2 regions of the Paenibacillus oryziterrae genome follow, and region 2 is predicted to be linked to the other one. Evidence: riboswitches for the same ligand, from Rfam matches in the RefSeq annotation. Region 2 holds a riboswitch; the other holds the start of a gene.

Region 1 (7,734 bases), on a different contig from region 2:
GACCAGACGCTGAACCGCCCCGGGAGTCTGCCCGAGCAGTGGTTCGGCGAGTACTTTCTGGAACTCTCCGGAGGCCAGATCCGTGCCGGGAGATGCACTGCGCGGGTTGCGCAGCAGACTCTTCGGTGTCATGATCACCAGCGGCCGGGCGTCGCTCTTGCCGCATAAGGCCGCCTGGCGGCGCAGCAGATGGAAATATTGCGCAGCACAGGTCAGATTCGCGACCGTCCAGTTCTCTTCGGCCGACAGTTGCAGGTAGCGTTCCAGCTTGCCGCTGGAGTGCTCTGGTCCCTGCCCCTCATAGCCGTGCGGCAGCAGGATAACCAGGTTGCTACGCTGGGTCCATTTCGCACGTCCGGCGGAGATGAACTGGTCAATAATAACTTGCGCGGCATTGGCGAAATCACCGTACTGCGCCTCCCAGATCACGAACGTCTCAGGTGCGAACACATTATACCCGTATTCATACCCCAGTACAGACGCCTCCGACAGCGGGCTGTTGTATACCCCAAACGAAGCCTGTGACGCAGACAGCTGATGCAGCGGGGAGAATAAAGCTCCGGTCTCGCTGTCATGCAGCACGAGATGGCGGTGTGCGAAGGTTCCGCGTTGCGCATCCTGGCCGCTCAGGCGAATCGGCGTTCCTTCCTGCAGAATGGTGGCGAAGGCGAGGCTCTCGGCCAAAGCCCATTCTACCTTTTCACCCTCATTTAAAGCATCCTTTCGGCGCTGGAGGATACGCTGCAGCTTCGGATAGACCTGAAAGCCTTCCGGAACCGTAAGCAACTGTCGGTTAATTTCACGCAGATTGCTTAGGGATACAGCAGTAGACCTTGCTGCCGTTGCTTGGGTTTGAACAGGAACTGCCGCTTTGGATTCCGCGTTCTTGTGAGCTCCTTCCTTCATATTATCATAAGCGCTCTGGAGGGCGCTCTCTGCTTCATTAATAAATACTTTCACGTCTTCACGATTTATTACTTTCTCGTGAATAAGCCGGTCGGCGTAAACATTATATACTGTAGGGTGGCTCCGTACCTTTCCGTACACGAGCGGCTGGGTCGTCTCGGGATCGTCCATCTCGTTATGGCCGTGGCGTCGGTAGCCGATCAGATCGATGACGAAATCCTTTTTAAACAAATTACGGTAGGCGCTTGCCAGACGGACGGCAGCGACGCACGCTTCCGGATCATCTGCATTTACATGGACAATAGGAATCTCATAACCTTTGGCCAAGTCACTGGCATAATGTGTTGAACGGGAGTCCTTGCTCTCCGTGGTGAAGCCAATGCGGTTGTTGACGATAATATGGATCGTTCCGCCATTTTGATAACCTTGAAGTTTACCGATGTTCAAGGTCTCCGCTACGATACCCTCGCCTGGAAAAGCGGCATCCCCGTGCATCAGGACAGCCATGGCTTTATTGGTGTCCAGCTCCGGGAGACCCGGCGATTTGCGGTTCTCCTGGGCAGCGCGTGTAAAGCCCTCCACCACCGGATTCACGAACTCCAGATGGCTTGGGTTGTTCGCAAGCGTCAGACGGGTCCGCACCGTTTCGCCTTCGCGGACAGCACGGTCAGCGCCCAGATGGTATTTAACGTCTCCGGTCCAGCCATAGTTGATGCCCATAGACCCTTCTGAAGGGAAGAGCTCTTTATTCGGTGAATGGTGGAACTCGGAGAAAATGATATCGTAAGGCTTGCCCAGGATATGAGCGAGCACGTTAAGACGGCCCCGGTGGGCCATGCCCATCAGGATATGCTCCGCCCCGTCATGGGCTGCGGCCCGGACAATTTCATCCAGCATAGGAACGAGCGCATCGTTGCCCTCCAGGCTGAAGCGTTTCTGCCCGACAAAAGTTTTGTGCAGAAAGGTCTCAAACTGCTCGACCTGAACAAGCCGCTTCAGCAGCTCCTGGCGTTCCGCTTTGTTTAAGGGCGAGGGAGAGGTAGGAGACTCCGCCTGACTATTCAGCCACCGCAGTTCCTGTTCGTCATGAACATGCCCGAATTCATAAGCAATCGTCTTTGTATAGGATTGGAGCATCCGGTGAACGGCGTCCCAGCCGGTCAGGACATCATCCGGCGCATTTTCCCAGATCAGTGAGGCAGGCATAGCGATTAAATCTTCACGTGTTAAATCATACGTCTCTGGGGTGAGCCATTTAGCCATGGGATGCTGACTCCGCTCCAGCGGGTCGATATCAGCTGCCATATGGCCGTATATGCGGATGTTAGTAATCAGTTTAGAAGCTTTGACCGCCTTCTTGAGCCATTCAGTGTCTCCGGAAAGGATAGGCTGAGGTGATTGTTCGGACTCGGGTGCTAAGGGCGGAGGGCCGGAAATGGTGAACAAATCCCGGTAATTATTCTCGACAGATGCAGGATCATTGACGAATTGCTCGTATTTTTCCTGGATGTAACCAAGATTGGGTCCGTAATACTTACTCCAAATGGATTCGTTATGGGGCTCTTTGGCTGCCATGATAGATCCTCCCAACGGATGAACTCCGAATTAGCGTTTATAGTAAGCGCCTTGCGGAGCTGCAATGTTTGCGTTTTCATTATAATAGTAACAGGTAACGATAATAATAAATACTATTGCCTCATCCTATTGTGCTACTTTAACAACTTGTAATCAATTCATACTTTCGTCCAATCCGTTCGCAAAATGATATAGGTTAGGGCCAATTTGATGCTTAATTATTTAAAATTTAAACTATAAAAACGACTGGACTACTACATTGAATTCATAGGCCAGTTTAATTTTTTATAATACCGTTTCAAGAGGCTGAAACGGGGTATAAACTTATTACAATAAAAATTGCACTTTATAGTCACCTACATAATTCGAGTATTCCCTGCATCACTTTGTCACTGTACTTAATTAGTACAGATTTACGTCAAAATATGCTAAATTTTTTTAAAATTTTGATCAATAAAAATTTCCATAATTCGACACACGTTTCTTCTTAACTCCTGTATAATGTTATTGCAGACGGGCTAATCATCGTGTAGTAAGTTTTTGACATAATAGATTCAGTAAAGGGTAAACCTGCTGAAAGGCAGGGACACAAAGTTTCGGGTCTAAGGTAGAAATACTATGATGGCCGAACTGCCTGGGGACTCACATTCATAGGAGGAGATGTTCGTGGATCAATCCAACCAGGTAGATAATGGGGAAGTGCAATTGGCAGATTTGGATTTAGAGTGGGTGTACCTGCTGTTAAAAGCAAAGAAGGCAGGTATTCTCGTCAATGAAATCCGTCAGTTCTTCAATGAGAAGTCTCTACAGGCCATGTAGGGAGATTTGATGAAGGGGTTACATACATAAAAAGCACAGCGGCTACCGCTGTGCTTTTTATGTATTGATCCTGGAGCAGACGCGGCTGCACAGTGCTTAGCTTAGTTGTTTTGGTCAATCCGCCACTTCTGGTATTCCAGAAACTCTTTGAACTCTTTTTTGCTGACACCTGAAGACATGGCTTCCTGCACAAGCCGAAACCACTCTGAATCCAAAGATGCTTCCTCGCCTTCGGAAAGTCCGCCATACAGTAAATCATGCATAGTAATGTCAAGTGCTGCGGCGATCTTTTCGAGGAATTGAATGGAAGGGTTGGATTGAATATTTCTTTCCACATTGCTGAGATAGGATTTGGCCACACTCGCCTTGTCCGCCAGTTCGGAAAGGGACATGTCCTTTTCCTGGCGAAGCTCATGGATGCGTTGACCCAAATTTTCTGGCACGATGACAACGCCCTTCCAAATAGATTGATATTTAATACCAGTATAACAAATATCATTGAAACCGACAAAGTCAAAAGGTGTTAATTCTTACGGTAACCGGTTGCCGCGTGAACTGACGAACAAGTCATACCATTCTCTCCGGGACAATTCCAGCTTGTCAGCATCGCCGCAAGCTGCGATCCGTTGCGGGTTCACGGTACCAATCACGGGCTGGATGGCAGCGGGGTGTGTCATTAACCAGGCGAGGACAATGGCCTCGGGGGTGGTTCCCTTTTCTGCCGCCATTGCTTTGACCATAGCTGCAGTATTAATGATATTCTCAGGCTGTCCGTCCAGGGGCCGTCCACTGAACAAACCCTGAGCCAGCGGACCCCAGGCCTGAATCTGGATGTTCTCCATCCGGCAGTGCTCGATGGTGCCTTCTGGGAACGCGACGTCTTTCGAGTCGTTCCGGTTAACGCTGATTACTGCATTCAGCCAATCGATCTCGTAAAGACTCATCTTTAACTGGTTCACTATTAACGGTTCATCACTGTAGAATTGCAGCAGCTTGATCTGCGCAGCGCTCATATTGGAGACCCCGAAATGCCGGACCTTGCCGGAGCACTTCAGCCTGCTTAGTGCTTCGGCAACCTCCTCTGGATCCATTAGTGGATCCGGACGGTGCAGCAGAAGAATATCAAGATATTCTACACCCAGACGGCTTAAGGTTCCGTCAACGCTGCTTATAATATGCCCGGCTGAGAAGTCGAACACGTTCGAACTTTCTCCGGGCTCCATCAGCTTAATCCCGCATTTGGATTGAAGGATGATTTGCTCGCGAAGCCCGGGGCGTTCTTTAAAGACCGCTCCGAATACTTTCTCCGCCTTGCCGCGTGTATAGATGTCGGCATGGTCAAACATGTTGATTCCAATGGATAGCGCGGCATCAACAGCTTCATGGCCCTGTTTGATATTCTCTGCGGTGATCGGCTCACGGTCCCATCCCCCGCCAAAGCCCATACAGCCTAAGGCAATGCGGCTTGCTGGAATACCGCGTTTATGAAAAGGCAGTGTTGTCGGCAATAGTGATCCCTCCGTCGAATGGATTGCTTGTTCCCGGGAACATTGTACACTTTTTTAGAAGCCTGTATGGTATTTCTGTCGTTGAATACATGTAGATAGTCATAATTAAACGATTTGTGAGTGCATGAAAAAAGAGGCCCTTAGGCCTCTATATTCAGTCTAGTTCCGACATCGCCCAATTTATGGGCTAAAGTGTCCTCGTATAGGCGTTTCAGCCATCTGAGTTCGGTATGGATGTGCTCGTATTTTCCGTATATCAGGTGAAGGGCAGACCGCGGAACAATCGCGATATGCTCTTCGTAGACCTGATAAGCCAGGTTGAGCTTGTGTTCGGTCTCCCGGATACGTTCAGCCAGCAGCTTCTCGATCTTGCCTTGATCCACATGGCGGGACATGGCGACTGCCAGGTAGAGCGGATGAAAGATTTCATCGTTCTTCTTGAACAGCTGCAGGACAAGCTGCTCGAACAGGGTTTTGCCCTTATCCGTAATCCGGTAGATGGTTTTGTCCGGCCGGTCGGGGCTTGAGATCACTTCTACCGCTTCAATGTGTCCCTCTTCCGCCATTTTGTCCACCGCGTAATAAAGCGAACCCATCTGCAGCTTGGTGATCCGGTCGATGGCTCTCTCTTTCATCACGATATTAATCTCGTAGGGATGCATGTTGCGCTCCAGGAGCAGCCCCAGAATCACCAGCTTCATGGACATGGCGGATTACCCCTTAGCGCCGGAAGGCTGCGGTTGCGCTTTGGTAGCCGGCTTCAGACGATCGCCTGGCATCAACAGGACGAAGGCCAGCCCAAGCACCGCCGGAAGCAGCGCCCACAGGAATGTATGTGCAATGGAGGAGGACAAAGCGCTGGAGATCTTCTCCAGTACCGGAGCGGGAATCTTTGCTCGGGCTTCCGGTGTTAGCGCTGCGCGAGGATCCCCAAATGCTGCTGCCTGTCCGCCTTCGCCGAATGCGGAGGTCATGCTGCTGGTGAAGCTGTTGCGCTGGATGATCCCGAAGATGGTAATACCCAGTGTCATGCCGAGTGAGCGCATGAAGGTGCTGGTTGAAGTTGCAGAACCGCGCTGGCGCATCTCGAAATGATGGATGGACGACATGTTCAGCACGGAGAAGGAGAATCCTACCCCAAAGCCGGTCAAAGCCATGAAGAGATTAAGTGCAAGGCGTGTAGTATCCGGTGACAACGTGCTGAGTGAGAAGACGCCGGCTACAAAACATACTGCCGACAGCAGCATAATGTTGCGGAAGCTGGTCTTGGTAGTCAGCAGACCGCCGATTTGGCTTCCCGCCACAGTTCCGATCATCATCGGCATCAGGATCAGACCGGAGTTGGTGGCGGAGCCGCCAAATACACCTTGGACGAAGATAGGGATATAGATCGTTGCTACGATAAAAGCCGAGCCATAGAACAAAGCGACCAGACAGCTTGTTGCGAACAGCCGCTTGCGGAACATCGCGAAGGAAATGATCGGCTCGGCCGCTCTTTTTTCAATCATCAGGAACGCAGCAAGCAGTATGGCGAACCCGGCGAACAGGCCAAGAATGACTGAGGAATCCCAGGAATACGTATTGCCGCCCAGTTCGAGTGCGAACATTAGGCAGATAATAGCCCCAACCAGAGTGGAAGCGCCGCCCCAGTCAATTCTCTGTTTGGAATGAATAACAGATTCCTTGTAGTTGAGTGCGATCAGGATTAACGAAATAACCCCTAGCGGAAGGTTGATGTAGAATACCCACTGCCAGCCTACATAGTCGGTGATATAAGCACCAAGCAGAGGCCCGAGCACGCTGGAAATACCGAATACCGCTCCGAAGAGGCCGGTCAGCTTTCCTCTTTTCTCTGGAGGATAAATGTCAAAGACAATGGTAAAAGCGATTGGCATAAGCGCGCCGCCGCCGACGCCCTGAATCGCGCGGTAAATACTGAGCTGGGTAATGCTGCTCGCCGTACCGCATAGTGCGGAACCGATCAGAAATACAATCAGTCCGAACATGAAAAAGCGCTTGCGTCCGTACATATCCGACAGTTTACCGAAGATCGGCGTGCCTGCCATAACCATAACCATGTATGCCGAGGTAACCCAGACGATTTTGTCGAGTCCACCCAGATCTGAGACGATGGTTCCCATAGCCGAGGCCACAATCGTATTGTCCATCGCGGACATCAAAATGCCGAGCATCAGCGCAGCTACAACCATTTTCAGGTTGCTTTCTTTAGAATGCATGTTGTAAAGCCTCCCTTATCGATTTCACTTTAAATAGAATTGCCCAAAGTCAGATTTTCATTATATTCAAATTTGAATAGGGAGGCAAGGTTTTATTTTTTACGAAGTCTGAATGGAAGTATATGGGCACACAGTTGAAAAAGAAATGATTCTTGACATACCCATGGGGGGTATATTATATTGTGAGTGAGGAGGCTGAGAAATGGCTGCACATGAGAAAGGACATGCGGATCAACACGCAGGCACCGAGTGCCATACACCGGGTGAACGCAAAAGTCATCATTCCGATGAATTCAAGACTGGACTTGCTAACCGTCTGAACCGGATCGAAGGCCAGATTCGGGGAATCAAGGGAATGATTGAGCGGGATACTTATTGTGATGATGTGCTGAATCAGCTGGCTGCGGTCCAGTCCGCCTTGAATGGTGTCGGGAAGTTACTGCTTGAAGGCCATATGAAGAGCTGTATTATAGAGCGCATAGAAGCCGGGGAGCATGAGGTTATTGATGAACTGCTGGTTACAGTAAATAAATTAATGAAATAAGTATAATTTCAAATACTAAAGGAGTGTATATTCATGTCTAATGTTGTGTTGAATGTTGAAGGAATGTCCTGTGGACATTGTGCAAGCTCGGTGGAGAAAGCGGTAATCGGAGTTGGCGCCTCGGCGAAGGTTGATTTGTCCGGTA
Region 2 (7,734 bases):
TACGCTTAATGGAAATCATGTCATTTGTGTTGATAAAGATGAGGAAAAGATCAACAAGCTGAAGGCGATGGAATCCCCCATCTATGAACCGGGCATTGAGGCACTTATTGAAGCCAATCTGCGCGAGGGGCGCTTATCCTTCTCCTCCAACCTTAAAGAATCGGTACGGCGTTCGGACATCATTATTCTTGCGGTAGGGACGCCTTCCCTGCCAAACGGTGAAGCCAACCTTCAGTATATTGAGGGAGCGGCAGCTGAAATCGGCCAGGCGATGGACGGCTATAAAATTATCATGACAAAGTCCACCGTTCCGGTTGGCACGAATGAGAAGATCCGTAAAATGATAGCTTCCCATACGGAGCACTCATTTGACATCGTATCCGCACCGGAATTCCTCCGGGAAGGTTCGGCGATCAGCGATACACTGCATCCGGACAGAATCGTAATCGGGATAGACAATCCCAGCCTGGAGCCGGTAATGAGGAAGCTGCATCAAGGGTTCACCGAGAATGTATTCGTGACCGATATCCGCAGCGCGGAGATGATCAAATACGCATCGAATGCGTTTCTGGCAACCAAAATTTCGTTCATTAACGAGATTGCTAATATTTGCGAAAAAGTGGGAGCTGATGTAACCGAGGTCGCGCAAGGGATGGGAATGGACCGCAGAATCGGCTCATCCTTTCTCCAGGCTGGCATTGGTTACGGCGGCTCCTGTTTCCCGAAAGATACCAATGCGCTGATCCAGATCGCCGGTAACGTCGATTATGAGTTCAAGCTTTTGGAATCCGTAGTCGAGGTCAATAAAGGCCAACGTTTCATGATTATCTCCAAGCTGCATGAGTCCTTAGGAAGCCTGCGCGGTGCAGTTATCGGCATTTGGGGCCTCGCCTTCAAGCCGAACACGGATGATGTGCGCGAAGCTCCAGCCCGGGAAATCGTAGAGGCACTAGTAGCTGAAGGTGCTATCGTCAAGCTCTATGATCCCATTGCCGCCGACAACTTCCGGAAGCAATATGATCATCCGCAGCTCCGCTGGTGCACCTTGGCAGAGGAAGCCGCGGAAGGCAGTGACGCATTGTGCCTGCTGACAGACTGGAGTTTGTTCAAGGACATCGACCTGCACCGTCTGGCCAGAAAGATGCGCAAGCCGGTTCTGATCGACGGCCGCAACCTATACTCCAAAGCACAAATCGAGGGAACCGGCCTTGAGTACCACTCTGTCGGCCGCCCGCAGATGGGCGGGCTCAGCGGCTACTCGCCGAGCGTTGCCGGCGCGGTCTAACCCGCGCCTGCAAGGCGGGCGACGCTGACCTTTTTGTTATAGTCCATTCCGCCGGAGTTGCATCGAAATAAACGGCATAAGTGCCGTTCATCTAGCCAAATGCCCCGGAGATGCAGAAATAAAGTGTAAAAGTACACTTCATTTGACTGAGAACCTTGCGGAAGGCGTGAAAGATGATGCGCCGGCGGAATCATCCGATCGAAGTAACTTCCACGCCGGGTCACCCGCTTCGGCGCAGCAGCCCGAAGCGAATCTCTTGCCTTACCCCAGCGAGCGAAGTGATGCGATGCTTTTCAAATCCCCTGTTATGGGGAGGACGGAGAGGAATTTTGGAACTGTAGAAGCGCAGCGTTCGCCTTTGTCCTCAGATTTCAACCGCGAGGCGGTTCAAATCAGGAAATCTGAGGACAACAGCGATCGAAAGTCCAAACATTCATCGCAGTCCACTTTCATAACAGTCTTTTTTTCAAAAGTCGAATTACTACACGCTCACGCTTCACACATTCATTTGAGGAGGGTTCACTTATGAAACTGGTACTATTGTCAGGCGGTTCAGGAAAACGGTTGTGGCCTTTGTCCAATGATTCGCGTTCGAAGCAATTTCTTCGTGTACTGGAAAGCCCGCAGGGCGAGCCGGAATCCATGGTTCAGCGGGTCTGGAGACAGCTTGAAGAAACCGGTCTTGCAGACTCCTCGTACCTTGCAACTGGGCGCGGACAGGTGGAGATGATTCAAAGCCAGCTGGGAGGCGACGTGCCGATCATTGTTGAGCCGGAGCGACGCGACACTTTTCCGGCCATTGCGCTTACCGCTGCGTATTTATATTCGGTAGCAGGCGTGCTGCCTTCGGAGATTGTGGCGATCCTGCCGGTTGATCCTTATGTAGAAGCCTCCTTTTTTGACCATGTTGCCAAGCTGGAACAGACGATGGAGGAGAGCGGAGCCAATCTGGCGCTGATGGGGGTTATTCCGGAGCACGCCTCCGAGAAATACGGATATATTATCCCGACAACGGAAACTGCAGGGGAGAATGGATTCCTCAGAGTAAGTCATTTCCAGGAGAAACCGGAACGCAAGCAGGCGGAAGAACTTATCAAGCGCAGCGCGCTTTGGAACTGTGGCGTATTCGCTTTCCGTCTGGGATATCTGCTGGACATTTTACAGCGCAAGGGACTTCCACTCGGCTACGAGGAAATGCAGAAGCAGTATAAACTGCTGGCAAGCATCAGCTTTGATTATGAAGTGGTGGAAAAAGAAGATAACATCGTGGTTCAGCCGTATGACGGATTCTGGAAGGACCTGGGGACATGGAATACGCTGACGGAAGAAATGGCCAGCAACCATGTGGGGAAAGGGTTTGTAACAGCCGATTCGGAAGGCACTTCGCTGATTAACGAGCTGGATATTCCGATTACGGTGATTGGAGCCAAAGATTTAATTATAGCAGCAAGTCCTGATGGAATTCTGGTTACCCATAAATCTGAAAGCCCGCGAATCAAGGAGGTGTTAAAGTCCTTTGAACAACGGCCGATGTATGAGGAACGCCGCTGGGGTCATTACCGGGTCATTGATTACATCAAATATGACGAGGGCAATGAAGTGCTCACGAAACGGATTTTTATCAACGAAGGCAAAAACATCAGCTACCAGCTCCACCACAAGCGCAGTGAGATCTGGACGATTATCAGTGGAGAAGCGAGCATCGTACTGAATGAGAAGATGCATAATGTGCGTGCGGGTGATGTCGTACGCATTCCTGAAGGCACCAAACATGCCATTCTTGCGCTAACCGATGTTGAATTTATTGAAGTGCAGACCGGCTCAGAGCTGGTGGAAGAAGACAATATCCGTATTACTTTGGAGTGGGAAGACATAGAACTTCAACAGTTTATTTCATAGCACAAACTAACTATTTACCCCAGATTTAGGGGGCTAGAAACAGGTCTTAAGACTTATTTATCAAATTATTTTTATTAATGCCCTAAACTAAAATTAAATAGCGACGATAGTACGGTAAGGGGGATCATTCCTTCCAATACGACAAAGGCAAACCTGCCGAAAGACAGGGACGCAAAGCTATAGGGCCTTTCGCAAGAATGGCAGCCTGGCTACCGAAAGGGAGATGTATTTTGAAAGCTTACCGTACGTATCGTTTGCTGTGTGCACTGTTGTCTGCAATTTTGCTTGTGACGGCCATTCCATTTAGTCTTGGTTTCTCGTCATTGACTGTAAGTGCTGCCTCATCTGCAGGTACTCCGGTTAATCCAGGTGCTTCTGCCGGAGCTGCCAAGCTGCTGAAATATCTGTCCGATATTTCTGGAAAGGGGATCATTACAGGCCAGCACGACTATCTGGAGAGTCCGGATGAATTCAGCAACAAGCTACTGGCAACAAGCGGTAAATATGCGGCACTGCATGGATATGAACTGGGTGCAATTAGCGGCCAATCGGCAAGCACAGTTGCTTCGCAACGCCAGAATGTGGTGAACAGTGCGATCAACTGGTATAAGAACGGCGGAATCGTGGCAATGACGTTCCATGAGAATCTGCCGGGAACAACGTATGATTGGTCCAATGTCTCCATGAGCCTGAGTCAGGCCGATTTCAATAAATATGTAACTCCAGGAACAGCCGAGTACAACAGCCTGATTGCAGAGCTGGATAAAGTGGCAGTATCCTTGAAAAGCCTGCGCGATGCAGGAGTACCAGTCCTGTGGAGACCGTATCATGAAATGAACGGCGGCTGGTTCTGGTGGGGGAAAAAGACAAATTTCTCCGCGCTCTGGAACATTATGTACGACCGTTTCGTGAACGTTCATCAGCTTAATAACCTGCTGTGGGTTTGGAGCCCGAATGCACCGAATGCCTGGGCTGACCCGTACGCACTGACTTATCCGGGTGCCGATAAAGTGGATATCCTGGCTGCAGACATCTACGATAATGATTTCAAGCAAACGTATTACGACAGTCTGCTCAGTCTTGCCGCAGGTAAACCGATCGCAATCGGGGAGAATGGTGAAATGCCTAGTACCACGACCGTTCTCAAAACGCAGAGCAAATGGTCCTTCATGATGAACTGGGGTAAGCTGCTATACGAGAAGAATACCACCGACACGATTAAGAACTTTATGAATAATGACTTTACCCTCACAAGAGATGAATATATTACCGGAGCAATACCAACAGCTTCACCAACACCAACGCCGACACCTACAACAACGCCAACACCGGTAAGCGGCCTTATGATGCCGGTCAAAAATGGCCTGCAAGGCCAATATTTTTCGAATATGAATCTTTCGGGCACACCTGCCCTGATCCGGGACGATACAAACATTAATTTTAACTGGCGTCTCACTGCACCGGACAGTAAACTTGGCATCAATTATTTCTCTGTACGCTGGAGCGGTAAGATCAAGCCTCTGTACAGTGAAACTTATAATATTTACACCAATTCGGATGACGGCATCCGGGTATGGGTTGACGGCAAGCTTGTGATTGACAGCTGGATTAAACAAAGCGGAACCGAACGTATGGGAAGTATTAATCTGGTTGCCGGACAGCTGTATGATATCAAAATTGAGTACTACGAAAATGAAGGCGATGCGCGTGTGCTTCTGATGTGGGAAAGCCCAAGCCAACTGAAAGGGACGGTTCCCTCCAGTGCACTATTTTTAGCTTCTACAGCAGTTGTATTGGCAACACCAACACCAACACCAACACCAACACCAACACCAACACCAACACCAACACCAACACCAACACCAACACCAACACCAACACCAACACCAACACCAACACCAACACCAACACCAACACCAACACCAACACCGACGCCAACGCCAACGCCAACGCCAACGCCTGTGTTTAATCAGGATGTAGTAAGTGTAATACCGGTAACGGGAAATGGTCTGCGTGGAGAGTATTTCGGCAATATGCAGCTTTCGGGTACACCGGTATTGATCCGTGATGACGCTGCATTGGATATGAACTGGCGCCTGACATCACCGGATGCCAAAATCGGAGTTGATTTCTTCTCCGTCCGTTGGAGTGGCAAGATCAAACCGTTATTTAGCGAAACTTACAACATATATACTAATTCAGACGACGGTATCCGAGTCTGGATTGATGGTAAGGCTGTGATAGACAGCTGGGTGAAGCAGAGCGGAACGGAGCGCATGGGGACAATTACCTTAAAAGCCGGACAGCTGTACGATATCAAGGTGGAGTACTACGAGAACCAGGGAGATGCCAGAGTGCGTTTGATGTGGGAGAGCCCAAGCCAACTAAAAGGAACGGTTCCTGCAAGTGCGCTTTTTCTACCCGGTGTTTAGCGGGTAACGAACCTTAATCAATGAACTAAATGAATCATCGACAGCCTTCTCCCCGGATCTTGGTATGGGGTAAGAATTCTTTACAGTCGAGCTTAGTTAGCCCTGCTCATGAGCAGGGCTACTGAGCTATAGTCCTCATGTGGCAAAGAATGGCCTTCCCGCCATGCGAATTTGTTATCTACAGAACCGGGAAGGTACTTGGCTACCGAAAGGAAGATTACATTGAACACTTACCGCAAGGCCGGACTCTATATTGTAATTTTGCCGCTGATTTTGATTCTTTCCATAGGTCCCAGAGGAGAAGCGCGTAGCCTTCCGATTGTCATGATTGATAATAGACCCGTCAACCCTTCGGCATCGCCGGAAGCCCGGGAACTGCTTGATGAGCTGGTTGAACTTAGCGGCAAAGGTATGATTGCCGGACAACATGATTATTTGGAGACGCCTGACGAGTATATCGACCAAATAAAGAAGACCAGCGGCCAATATCCCGGATTGCACGGTTATGAGTTGGGTGCGATTAATAACCAGAACGCCAAGACCATTGCAGTACAGCGCCAGGAAGTGGTCGACAGCGCTATAGAGTGGCATAAAGAAGGCGGCATTGTGGCCATCACCTTTCATCAGAATATACCGGGAACCGCCTCATCCTGGTCTAACGTATCGAGGGAGCTTAGCCAGCAGGATTTTAACCAAATCGTCACTCCAGGGACGAAGCAATACAAGCAGCTCATAGAGGATCTGGATGAAGTGGCGTCATATCTTAAGCAACTCCGGGATGCAGGGGTGCCGGTAATCTGGAGACCTTACCATGAGATGAATGGCGGCTGGTTCTGGTGGGGGAAGAAGAGTAACTTCACCGCTCTGTGGAACATCATGTACGACCGTTTTGTGAATACGCATCATCTGAACAATCTATTATGGTCGTGGAACCCAAACGCACCTAATGAATGGGCCGACCCTTATCTGCCGTATTATCCGGGAGCAGATAAAGTGGATATTCTCGCTGCTGATATTTACAACAATGATTATAAACAGAGCCATTATGACAGTCTGTTAGCACTGGCGGATGGCAAGCCGATTGGTATTGGAGAGAGCGGTGAGCTTCCCGATCCTGCAATAATGTCCCAAAGTCAGAATAAATGGGTATATATAATGACATGGGGGAAGATGCTCACAGAAAATAACAGTTCTTCCGCCATTAAGAGCTTTATGAGCAGCAGCTATATCATGTCTCGTGAAGAGTATATAAGCAAGACAGGTACAAAGACGGGCGGGGAGAATACAGCATCCCGTTTCAGTCTCAAAGCGGAGTATTTCAACAATACAAACTTGGCGGGAGAGCCTGTACTGGTCCGCAATGAGAGCAAGCTGGCCTTCAATTGGCATGGAGATGCCCCTGTTACTGGCCTTGGCAAGGATTCCTTCTCGATAAGATTTAAAGGTAAGATCAAACCGTTATACAGTGAAAAATATACTTTTTATGCTTCTTCGGATGATGGTGTCCGTGTCTGGGTTGGTAATGAGCTGATCATTAACAGCTGGAAGAAGCAAAGCGGCGTGACCCAGAAAGGCAGTATTACTCTCACCGCCGGAACTCTATATGATATAAAAGTGGAGTATTACGAGAACCACGGCGATGCAAGCCTCACCCTGATGTGGGAGAGTCCGCGCCAGAAGAAGGCCGTTCCTCAGAATGTTATATTCGTGCCTTGATCACAAGCCTAACTCCGGGTTATTCCTGAAGAAAGCGAGGCAACGAAATGAGAGATATGAAGAAGAACAAATATATCCTATTTATATTGAAAATGACTGCATTAGCCCTCTTGTTTCTGCTTTATACCTCCGTTTTTGGATCAGACGAAGTCAAAGAAACGGAAGTACAGGTAGATATGGCCCGGATGTCCGCTCCCCAGACCGTGAGAACGGTGATACCGGCAGGTAAGATGATCTGGCAGCTTGGAAGGCATGACGGTTCTTCTGCGGAGTTCGCAGCACCTAAATCCTCCAAGGCTAAAGACGCTATCACCGCAGGAACGGGATCAGCCGCAGCAGGCAGTGTTCCCTCCGGACTGAACGGGGCAGAGAAACCGGAGCTTCGTATTTCATATTCACTCG

Evidence for each region. A riboswitch is a leader RNA that binds a small molecule or an ion and turns the genes downstream of it on or off. The one in region 2 is predicted to bind cyclic di-GMP.
Region 1: linked by a shared signal. The riboswitch ahead of ACAN55_RS03585 (anti-repressor SinI family protein) and the one ahead of ACAN55_RS11455 (glycosyl hydrolase) in region 2 are both predicted to bind cyclic di-GMP.

What each region holds. Positions count from the first base shown of each region.
Region 1 covers NZ_JBGJZO010000002.1:252,857-260,590, reverse strand. The annotation lists gene ACAN55_RS03590 (2-oxoglutarate dehydrogenase E1 component) at 1-2,481, opposite strand, end outside; cyclic di-GMP riboswitch class I at 3,035-3,119, shown strand; gene ACAN55_RS03585 (anti-repressor SinI family protein) at 3,148-3,300, shown strand; gene ACAN55_RS03580 (helix-turn-helix domain-containing protein) at 3,402-3,743, opposite strand; gene ACAN55_RS03575 (aldo/keto reductase) at 3,831-4,808, opposite strand; gene ACAN55_RS03570 (PadR family transcriptional regulator) at 4,949-5,515, opposite strand; gene ACAN55_RS03565 (MDR family MFS transporter) at 5,522-7,045, opposite strand; gene ACAN55_RS03560 (metal-sensitive transcriptional regulator) at 7,248-7,589, shown strand; gene ACAN55_RS03555 (cation transporter) at 7,623-7,734, shown strand, end outside.
Region 2 covers NZ_JBGJZO010000008.1:145,781-153,514, forward strand. The annotation lists gene ACAN55_RS11445 (UDP-glucose dehydrogenase family protein) at 1-1,285, shown strand, start outside; gene ACAN55_RS11450 (sugar phosphate nucleotidyltransferase) at 1,811-3,184, shown strand; cyclic di-GMP riboswitch class I at 3,321-3,401, shown strand; gene ACAN55_RS11455 (glycosyl hydrolase) at 3,382-5,616, shown strand; gene ACAN55_RS11460 (glycosyl hydrolase) at 5,839-7,332, shown strand; gene ACAN55_RS11465 (discoidin domain-containing protein) at 7,389-7,734, shown strand, end outside.